2 regions of the Mesorhizobium sp. BR1-1-3 genome follow, and region 1 is predicted to be linked to the other one. Evidence: riboswitches for the same ligand, from Rfam matches in the RefSeq annotation. Region 1 holds a riboswitch; the other holds the start of a gene.
What was found. A riboswitch is a leader RNA that binds a small molecule or an ion and turns the genes downstream of it on or off. The one in region 1 is predicted to bind S-adenosylmethionine.

Region 2: it holds a riboswitch for S-adenosylmethionine, as region 1 does, so the genes downstream of both, metX (homoserine O-acetyltransferase MetX) here and LB559_RS09585 (O-succinylhomoserine sulfhydrylase) in region 1, are expected to answer to the same signal.

Annotation. Positions count from the first base shown of each region.
Region 1 covers NZ_JAIUIC010000003.1:474,342-479,394, forward strand. The annotation lists gene LB559_RS09580 (ceramide glucosyltransferase) at 1-512, shown strand, start outside; gene LB559_RS09585 (O-succinylhomoserine sulfhydrylase) at 520-1,707, opposite strand; SAM riboswitch at 1,765-1,842, opposite strand; gene LB559_RS09590 (2'-deoxycytidine 5'-triphosphate deaminase) at 1,917-3,011, shown strand; gene LB559_RS09595 (ABC transporter substrate-binding protein) at 3,112-3,885, shown strand; gene araD1 (AraD1 family protein) at 4,057-5,049, opposite strand.
Region 2 covers NZ_JAIUIC010000006.1:123,519-128,571, reverse strand. The annotation lists gene LB559_RS15445 (DUF1330 domain-containing protein) at 1-75, shown strand, start outside; gene LB559_RS15440 (glycosyltransferase family 2 protein) at 106-1,098, opposite strand; gene metW (methionine biosynthesis protein MetW) at 1,259-1,873, opposite strand; gene metX (homoserine O-acetyltransferase MetX) at 1,932-3,101, opposite strand; SAM riboswitch at 3,216-3,293, opposite strand; gene hisC (histidinol-phosphate transaminase) at 3,431-4,540, shown strand; gene LB559_RS15420 (prephenate/arogenate dehydrogenase family protein) at 4,546-5,053, shown strand, end outside.

The sequences.
Region 1 (5,053 bases):
CCAATGGCGGCATCCGCGCGCTGGCCGCCGAGATCGCCGAGGATGCCGCTGCGACCAAGCTGGTGAACAGTCTCGGCCTGCGCGTCAATCTCGTCGCCGCCCCCTTCGAGCAGCCGCTTGGCCGGCGCTCGTTTGACGAGATCTGGTCGCGTCAGGCCCGTTGGGCGCGCCTGCGCCGCGTCACTTTCCCGCTGTTCTTCGCACCCGAAATCCTGACCGGCGCCGTGGTGCCGCTGGTGCTTGCGCTGATTGCAGCGGCAAGCGCCGGCTTCAGCCTCTGGGCAACCGCCCTTGCCGTGCTGGCGGCCTTCTATCTTCCGGAGTGCGCCCTGGCCTGGTCCAAGGGCTGGTACCTGTCGCCACGCATGGTCGCCGCGATCATGGCGCGCGACCTGATCCTGCCGGCGATGTGGGGGCGCGGTTGGCTCGGCGGCGCCGTCGACTGGCGCGGCAATGCGATGACCATCGGCACCAAGACGGCCGAGCTGGAAGAGACGCCGTCCGGCGCCTGAAGGCCTCCTACCTGGCCTTCAGCGCCTGCGCGATGTCCTCGAGCAGATCGTCGGCATCCTCCAGGCCAACCGACAGCCTGAGCGTGCCCGGCCCGATGCCGAGCTCGGCGCGCGCCTCGTCGCTGAGATTTTTGTGCGTCGTCGTCGCCGGGTGGGTGATCAGGCTCTTGGCGTCACCGAGATTGTTGGAGATCAGGACGATGTCGAGCGCGTTCTGCAAGGCGAAGGCCGCCTGCTTGCCGCCCTTGACGTCCAGGCAGATCAGCGTCGAGCCGCCCGACATCTGCTTCTTGACGATGTCGGCCTGCGGATGGTCGGCGCGGCCGGGATAGATGACGCGCGCGATTTCCGGCCGTTCGGCCAGAAAATCCGCGATCCGGCCGGCACTTTCCGTCTGCTGGCGTACGCGCAGCGGCAGCGTTTCCAGGCCCTTCAGCAGCGTCCAGGCGTTGAAAGGCGAAAGGCTTGGGCCGGTATGGCGGAAATAGTCGTGCAGGTTCTCGTCGATCCACTTCTTGTCCGACAGGATGACGCCGCCGAGACAGCGCCCCTGGCCGTCTATGTGCTTGGTCGCCGAATAGACGACGATATGGGCGCCGAGCTGCAAGGGCTTCTGCTGCAGGGGCGTGGCGAAGACATTGTCGACGATCAGCCTGGCGCCGATCGAATTGGCAAGCGAAGCGACAGCGGCGATATCGACCACTTCCAGCGTCGGATTGGTCGGGCTTTCCAGGAAGAACAGCTTGGTGTTCGGCTTGACCGCCTTTTCCCAGTTGGCGATGTCGGTGCCGTCGACCAGCGTCGCCTCGATGCCGTATCTCGGCGCCAGCGTCTCGACCACCCAGCGGCAGGAGCCGAACAGCGCGCGTGCCGCCACGATATGGTCGCCGGCCTTGGCGCTGCACAGAAGGGCGGCCGTTACCGCCGCCATGCCGGACGCGGTGGCGCGCGCGTCTTCCGCACCTTCCAGCGCGCACATGCGCTTCTCGAACATGTCGACGGTCGGATTGGCGTAGCGCGAATAGATGAAACCCGGCTCTTCGCCCTTGAAACGGGCTTCGGCGGCTTGCGCCGTTTCGTAGACATAGCCTTGGGTGAGATAGATCGCTTCTGACGTTTCGCCGAAACCGGAACGCAGCGTTCCGCTGTGCACGAGTGCCGTCTGAGGCTTCCAGTTGCGCTTCTTGGTGCTCATCGCTTTTCTTCCAGACACAAAAAAACCGGCCGCGAAAGTCGCAACCGGTCCATACGGCCTTGCGGCCCGACGGTCCTTTAGCGACTTGTTTAACGTGGCTGCAAGCCGACCGGCCAAATCACCACGGGATAACGACCCTTTAGACCCGCACCGCGCTTGCGTCAATTGCCGGCTTCATTAAGAGGTTTGTACCAAGCAGGAGTGGAGCCTTGCGGCAGACAGGCATTCTTCCCGACCAGGACATATCGGCGCTGCTCCAGTCCGGCGCGCTGAAGTCGGCGCGTGCGCTCGACACCGACCAGATCCAGCCGGCCAGCCTCGATCTCAGGCTCGGCGACAAGGCCTGGCGGGTGCGCGCCTCCTTCCTGCCCGGCCCCAATCACAAGGTCTCGGAAAAGCTCGACCGGCTGCAGCTGCACGAGATCAATCTGGCCGAGGGCGCGGTGCTGGAGACCGGCTGCGTCTACATCGTGCCCCTGCTTGAAAGCCTGGCGCTGCCGGCGGACATTTCAGCCTCGGCCAATCCGAAGAGTTCGACCGGGCGGCTCGACATCTTCACCCGCGTCATGACCGATCGCGGCCACGAGTTCGACAAGATCGCGGCCGGCTATCATGGCCCGCTCTTTCTGGAAGTCAGCCCGCGCACCTTCCCGATCGTCGTCCGCACCGGGTCGCGCCTGTCGCAGATCCGTTTCCGCATCGGCAATGCGCTGCTCTCGGAAGCCGAGTTGCACGACCTGCATCGCACGCAGATGCTGGTCGCCACCGAGCCGCCGAACATTTCCGGCGGCGGCATCGCGCTGTCGATCGACCTCAACGGCGATCAAAGCGGCTTGGTCGGCTATCGCGGCAAGCATCACACCGGCCTCGTCGATGTCGACAAGCGCGCGGCCCAGGAAGTCGTCGACTTCTGGGAACCGATCCACAAGAGCGGCGCCGGCGAACTGGTGCTCGACCCCGATGAATTCTACATCCTCGTCAGCCAGGAGGCGGTGCATGTGCCGCCGCTCTACGCCGCCGAGATGACGCCCTTCGATCCGCTGGTCGGCGAATTCCGCGTCCATTATGCCGGCTTCTTCGATCCGGGCTTCGGCCATTCCGCATCCGGCGGCACCGGCAGCCGGGCGGTGCTGGAAGTGCGCAGCCATGAAGTGCCGTTCATCCTCGACCACGGCCAGATCGTCGGCCGGCTGGTCTACGAGCATATGCTGAAGCGGCCGCAGGCACTCTACGGTACCGATCTCGGCTCCAACTACCAGGCGCAGGGCCTGAAGCTGTCCAAGCATTTCCGCGCCGCGCGCTGACCCTCATTGCCCCAAGGCAAAATACTTGCCTGTACCGGCTCGCCATGCTTGGCTGCCTTGCCGCCCGTCAAGCTGGCGGCGTTCAAGGGGAACCAAGAAAATGCGATTTTCGAAATGGGTCATATCGGCGGCGGGCGCTGCCATGCTGGCAACACTGGCCGGCTCTCTGTCGGTGCAGGCAGCCGAAAAAATCAAGATCGGCACCGAGGGCGCCTATCCGCCGTTCAACACCATTACCGCCGACGGCAAGGTCGAAGGCTTCGACATCGACATCGCCAATGCGCTGTGCGCGCAGATGAAGGTCGAATGCGAGATCGTTACCCAGGACTGGGACGGCATCATTCCCGCTTTGCAGGCCAAGAAATTCGACGCCATCATCGCCTCGATGAGCATCACCGAAGAGCGCAAGAAGCAGGTCGCCTTCACCAACAAATATTATACGACACCGCTGGCTCTGGTGGCGCCGAAGGACACCGATCTCACCTCGACCGAACCGGCGGCCCTTGCCGGCAAGACGGTCGGTGCCCAGGCTTCGACCACGCAGGCCGACTATGCCCAGAATGAATATGGCAAGGCGGGCGCGGAGGCCAAACTCTATCCCACCCAGGAAGAGGCGATCACCGACCTGACCAACGGTCGTCTTGACGCCGTGATCTCGGACAAGTTCGTGCTGATGGATTGGCTGAAGAAGGCAAGCGACGGCTGCTGCAAGCTGGTCGGCGACGTCAAGGGCACCGAGACCCAGGCCGGCATCGCCGTGCGCCTGGACGACACGGCCCTGCGCGACAAGCTCAACGCGGCCATCGACGCGATCGTTGCCGACGGCACCTACAAGAAGATCCAGGCCAAGTATTTCGACTTCGATATTTATTGAGGCAGAGGCGCCTTTTCCTTCTCCCCTTGTGGGAGAAGGTGTCGCCGGAGGCGACGGATGAGGGGTGTTCCAGGGAACGCCAACGTCTCACTCCGCTGGAACACCCCTCATCCGTCTCGGCGCTAACGCGCCGATCCACCTCCCACTTGGGGAGAAGGAAAAGGCGCGCTCTCAAAGCGCCTTCACAGCCACCTTCACCGGCTGCTCGATCTCGAGCGGGTTGCGCAGCGGCAGGCCGAAATCCCCGGCCTCGATCTCGAAGACATCGCCGGCCTCGGTCGTGATGCCGTCGGCGAAGGACAGCGTCGCCGTGCCGAACATGTGCACATGCACGTCACCCGGCTGGCGGAAGGCCGCGTATTTGAAATGATGATGTTCGAGATTGGCGATGGTGTGCGACATGTTCGCTTCGCCGGACAGGAACGGCTTTTCCCACAGCACCTCGCTGTCGCGCACGATGCGCGAGGTGCCGCGGATGTCGGACGGCAGCTCGCCGATCAGGATCTCCGGCCCGAACGAGGCGTTGCGCAGCTTGGAATGCGCGAGGAACAGATAGTTCACGCGCTCGGTGACGTGGTCGGAAAACTCGTTCGACAGCGTGAAGCCGACGCGGAAAGGTGCGCCGTCGTCGCCGATGACATAGATGCCGGCGACCTCGGGCTCTTCGCCGGCGTCCTTGGCAAAGGCCGGTGACAGGAGTGCGGCGCCTGGCGCCACCGCCATCGTGCCGTTGCCTTTGTAGAACCATTCCGGCTGCACGCCGATCTGGCCTTTCGCCGGCTTGCCGCCCTCCAGCCCCATGCGGAACATCTTCATGGAATCGGTGAGCTGCTCCTCGCCGTCGGCGCTCAGCTTCTTGTGCATGGAATCGCGCGTCGCGGCGGAGCCGAGATGCGTCAGCCCGGTGCCGGTCAGGTGCAGATGCGCCGGATCGGGGTGATTGATCGGCGACAGCAGCCGCCCCTTCTTGTAAGCGGCCTCGAGATCGACCGTCTCGCCAAGCCCCTTGCGTTCGATCAGCGCGACGAGGCCGACGCCGGTGCGGGCGGCCTCCATCGCCAGCGAATAGACGCTGCGGGCGCCATTGATGATCCGGGTCTTGCCGCCATTGCGGGCGACGACGCGGATGGTCTCGGCGTCGTCAAGGATCTGGGAGATCAGCATGATG
Region 2 (5,053 bases), on a different contig from region 1:
GACGGCGTCGAACATCCGCACAAGGCCACGGATGTTCTGGAGCAATCGCCGGATCAAGGATCAATTGGACGCTGAACTGCGGTTCAAGGAATGGCGGTACAGCGTCTAGCTATGCCCAACATAGTCTGGCACCGTTTCGATTTTGTCGCGAACCATGCCAGTTGCGAAACTGAACTGGCCCCAAAACGCCAAACCATAAAATGCCTGACCGACAATCAGAGAAAAGGGAACCTGCCAAAGCGGCATCCCGGTTTCCCGGGCATGGCCTACGATCCGTCGTGTCGTGCGCCATGACATGGTGAGCCACCGGCTGAAGGACTTGACTATCCGTCGCGTGCGGCTCGGCGAATTGAGCGCAACGAACTTCCGGTCGGCGTCGCGACCTGTAACCAGGGCGCGCCAGTAAAAGAACCGCCAGCCCCGCGGCGAATAGTGATAAACGCGTGCGTTGACATTATGAATTTTGTGGCCCTCCCGCAGCAGTTCGCGCATCAGCAAAGTGCAGGAAACCTTGAAGCCGTTATGTTTTGGAAAAGGATGGCTGAGGATCCACTCGCGTCGAAACGCTACATTGTTGGCGTTGATCGCTCGCTTCGAGGCAAATCGCCCGTCTCCACGGGCCATAGGGAAAAACCAGATCAACGCAAAGGTTCTTGAAAAGAAGTCGTCGTATGAAAGGTATGTATATCCGTTTGCGCAGATAACTTCAGAGTTTTCAAAGGGTTCAAGCAGTCCTGATAGCCATCCTGGTTCCGCGACCACGTCGGAATCCAGAAAGATGACGATATCTCCGTCCGATGCCAGCATACCGTTGTTCTTCAGGTCGTAATATCGGCCGCCAGGGAAAGCTGTGAAGACGAGTTCGGCAACCTGACCGAGCTGCGGGGCCTCATTCGAAATCTCACGACGCAACGCCTCTTTGTCCGACTCTGCTCCGCCGTGAGAGATGACGATCCTTGGTCGCGCTGAACCGGTTGCTGAAACCGATGAGATTTCCCGAGCCAAGGCCTTCATCCCAACGCCGATCTCGCCCCAGTCGATCGATTTTGCATTCTCCATTTCGACGACGAGTGAATAAGTTGCGCGTTCTTCGACCATTTTTTGCCCCCCCGAGCCGTCAGTGTGGCTATAGCCGCACTAGCCCGCTGTCAAACAGTCGACGCCATTTACACTGGTTCGCGATCGTCATACAGGGCGACTTTGCTCGGCGCCAAACACACTGTTGCTTGGCGAGTCGGGTCTTTGATCGGTGAGGAAATTACCGTTTCAGCAAGAACACTGCCTGCTGGCCGAAGAAGTTCCAGAACCACCACGGCATCGACAGGCCGATCTTCTGGCCGGCGGCGTCGAGGGCGGTTGCCTTCTCGACTGTCGCGCCGAGTTCGTCGCACAGATTGACGAAATCGCGGATGGTGCAGAAGTGGATGTTGGGCGTGTCGTACCAGGAATAGGGCAGGTCCTTGGTCACCGGCATGCGGCCGTTGAGGAACAGCGACAGGCGCACACGCCAATGGCCGAAATTGGGGAAGGAGACGATGGCGCGGTTGCCGATCCTGAGCAGTTCGTCCAGCACCAGCTTGGGATTGCGGGTGGCCTGCAGCGTCTGCGACAGGACGACGAAGTCAAAGCCCTTGTCGGGATAGAATTCGAGATCCTTGTCGGCATCGCCCTGGATGACCGAGAGGCCGCGCGCCACACATTCGTTGACGCCGCGCTGCGACAGCTCGAGTCCGCGGCCGTCGACCTGCTTGGTGTCCTGCAGCAGCTCGAGCAGCGAGCCGTCGCCCGAGCCGACATCGAGCACGCGCGACTGTGGCGGGATGAGGTTGGCGACGACTTCGAGGTCGACGCGCTGGTCGCGGTTGACGCTCATGGCTTCGCCTCCCGCCTGGCGCATGATCCCGATCCGAAAAGCCTGCAATTTTTCCGGGTCATGCGCTGAGCCCTCTCGCCCGGGCGGCCGAGCCGATGAAGCCGTTAATGGCGGCAAACAGTTCCGGCTCGTCGAGCAGGAATGCGTCGTGGCCACGGTCGGTCTCGATCTCGACGAAGGATACCGATGCGCCGGCGGCGTTGAGCGCATGCACGATCGAGCGGCTCTCCTCGGTCGGGAACAGCCAATCCGAGGTGAACGACACCAAGCAGAAGCGGGTTTTCGTGCCGGCGAAGGCATCGGCCAACCGGCCGCCATGGTCTGCGGCGAGGTCGAAATAGTCCATCGACCGCGTCATGTAGAGGTAGGAATTGGCGTCGAAGCGATCGACGAAGGTCATGCCCTGGTGCCGAAGATAGCTTTCGATCTGGAAGTCGGCGTCGAAGCCGAAGGTCAGCGCTTCGCGATCCTGCAGATTGCGGCCGAACTTGCGGTGCAGGGCGGCTTCCGACAGGTAAGTGATGTGGGCGGCCATGCGCGCTACCGCCAGGCCCTTTTCCGGGCGTTTGCCGTGCTCGAAATATTTGCCGCCATGCCAGTCCGGATCGGCCATAACAGCCTGCCGGCCAACCTCATGAAAGGCGATGTTCTGCGAGGAATGGCGCGCGCCGGTGGCGATCGGCAGCGCCGAGAAGACGCGCTCCGGATAGCTCGACGCCCATTCCAGCACCTGCATGCCGCCCATCGAGCCGCCGAGCACGCAAAACAGTTTCTCGATGCCGAAATGGTCGATCAGCATCTGTTGCGCCCGCACCATGTCGCGGATGGTGATGATCGGCAGGTCGAGCCCATACGGCTTGCCGGTGGCCGGATTGGTCGAAGCCGGGCCGGTGGAGCCAAGGCAACCGCCGATGACGTTGGAGCAGATGACGAAGAAACGATTGGTGTCGATGATCTTGCCGGGGCCGATCAGCACTTCCCACCAGCCAGGCTTGCCGGTCACCGGATTGGTGCTGGCGACGTGCTGGTCTCCGGTCAGCGCATGGCAGACGAGGATGGCGTTGGAGCGGGCATCGTTCAGCGTGCCATAGGTCTGGTAGGCGATCTGGAACGGTGACAGCAGCGTGCCGGCGTCCAGCTTGAGCGGCTTGTCGGATCCAAAACGCAAAACCGGGCTCGACGGTTGGTCGATCTCGTTGTTGGTTTTGCGGGCACGCAGAACGGCCATGACATCCATCTCACACTTTGAGCCCACGCATCGCACTCGTCGAAAGTCGATGCCGATACGGGTGTCCGGCCGGCGCGGACAACAAAAAACCGGCATTGCGGTCGCAAAGCCGGTTACAGGATGCAAACGGCCCTTTAGCAAGTTGTTTAACGTGGCTGCAAGCCGACCGGCCAAATCACCACGGAAGTTCGCTCCCCTTCTAGGGCTGTGGCGCGCCGGCGTCAACGGCCTGCCTTGGGCGGGAGGCTGTCGCCTCTCGACATTGCAGGCCACGGCTTGTATTTCCGCTGCGGCTTCCCTCAGGAAGCGTTCTCGACGGATTTTGCGACATGAGCCAGACACCGGACCAGGCACGTCCAACCCCGCGCGCGGGCATCATGGACATAGACGCCTATGTGCCGGGCAAGAGCACGGCGCCTGCCGGCGTCGCCAAGGTCCACAAGCTGTCCTCCAACGAGAACCCGCTCGGGCCCTCACCGAAGGCGATCGAAGCCGCGCGCGAGATTGCCGGAAAGCTTGACGTCTATCCAGATGGCACCGCCAGGCGGCTGCGCGAAGCGATCGCCGAGGTGCATGGCCTCAACCCGCAGAACATCATCTGCTCCAACGGCTCCGACGAGATCCTCGGCCTGCTGGCGCAGACCTATCTGGCGCCCGGCGACGAGGCCGTCATCACCGAACACGCCTTCATGGTCTACAAGATCTACATCCAGTCGGCGGGCGCCGTTCCGGTGACGATCAAGGAAACAGACGAGCGCGCCGATATCGACGCCATCCTGGCCGCCGTCACGCCGCGTACCAAGATCGTGTTCCTCGCCAATCCCAACAATCCGACCGGCACCTATGTGCCGTTCCAGGAGGTGCGCCGGCTGCATGCCGGTCTGCCCAGGCACGTGCTTCTGGTGCTCGACGCGGCCTATGCCGAATATGTTCGCCGCAACGACTATGAGGCCGGCATCGAACTGGTCGGCAGCGCAGAGAACGTGGTGATGACCCGGACCTTCTCCAAGATCGGCCTCGGCGGCGCGCGGATCGGCTGGATGTATGCGCCGATGCACATCGTCGACGCCATCAACCGCGTGCGCGGCCCCTTCAACGTCAATGCGACGGCGATCGAGGCCGGCATCGCCGCCATTCGCGATCGCGCCCATGTCGAGCGCAGCGTGGCGCACAACGAGACCTGGCTGGCCTGGCTGAGTGCGGAATTCACAAAGCTTGGGTTGCGGGTGACGCCCAGCGTCGGCAATTTCATCCTCATTCATTTTCCCGAGGACCAGAAACATTCGGCAGCGGCGGCGGACGACTATCTGACGGCGCGCGGCTATATATTGCGGCGCGTTTCGGGCTATGGCTTTCCCAACGCGCTGCGCATGACCGTCGGTACCGAAGAGGCCAATCGCGGCGTTGTCGCCGCTCTCACGACATTCCTGAAAAGCTAGAAACCATGACATCACCGATGTTTGAAAAGATCGCTCTGGTCGGCATCGGCCTGATCGGCTCGTCGCTGGCCCGCGTCATCCGCCGCGAGGGCCTCGCCCGCCACGTATCCATCTCGACCCGCAGTGCGGCGACGCTGGCACGGGCCGAGGAGCTTGGGCTGGGCGATAGCTATAGCACCGATGCGAGAGAAGCTGTCCGCGATGCCGACCTGGTCATCATTTCGGTGCCGGTTGGATCGTCCGGCGCGGTTGCCGAGGAAATCGCGCCGGCGCTGAAGCCGGGCGCGATCCTCACCGATGTCGGCTCGACCAAGGCGTCTGTCATTGCGCAAATGCAGCCTTATGTGCCTGAAGGTGTCCATTTCATTCCCGGCCACCCGCTGGCGGGCACAGAAAAATCCGGCCCCGACGCCGGTTTCGCCGACCTGTTCGACAATCGCTGGTGCATCTTCACGCCGCTGCCCGACACCGACCCGGACGCGTTGGAGAGGCTGTCGGAGTTCTGGCGGCGCT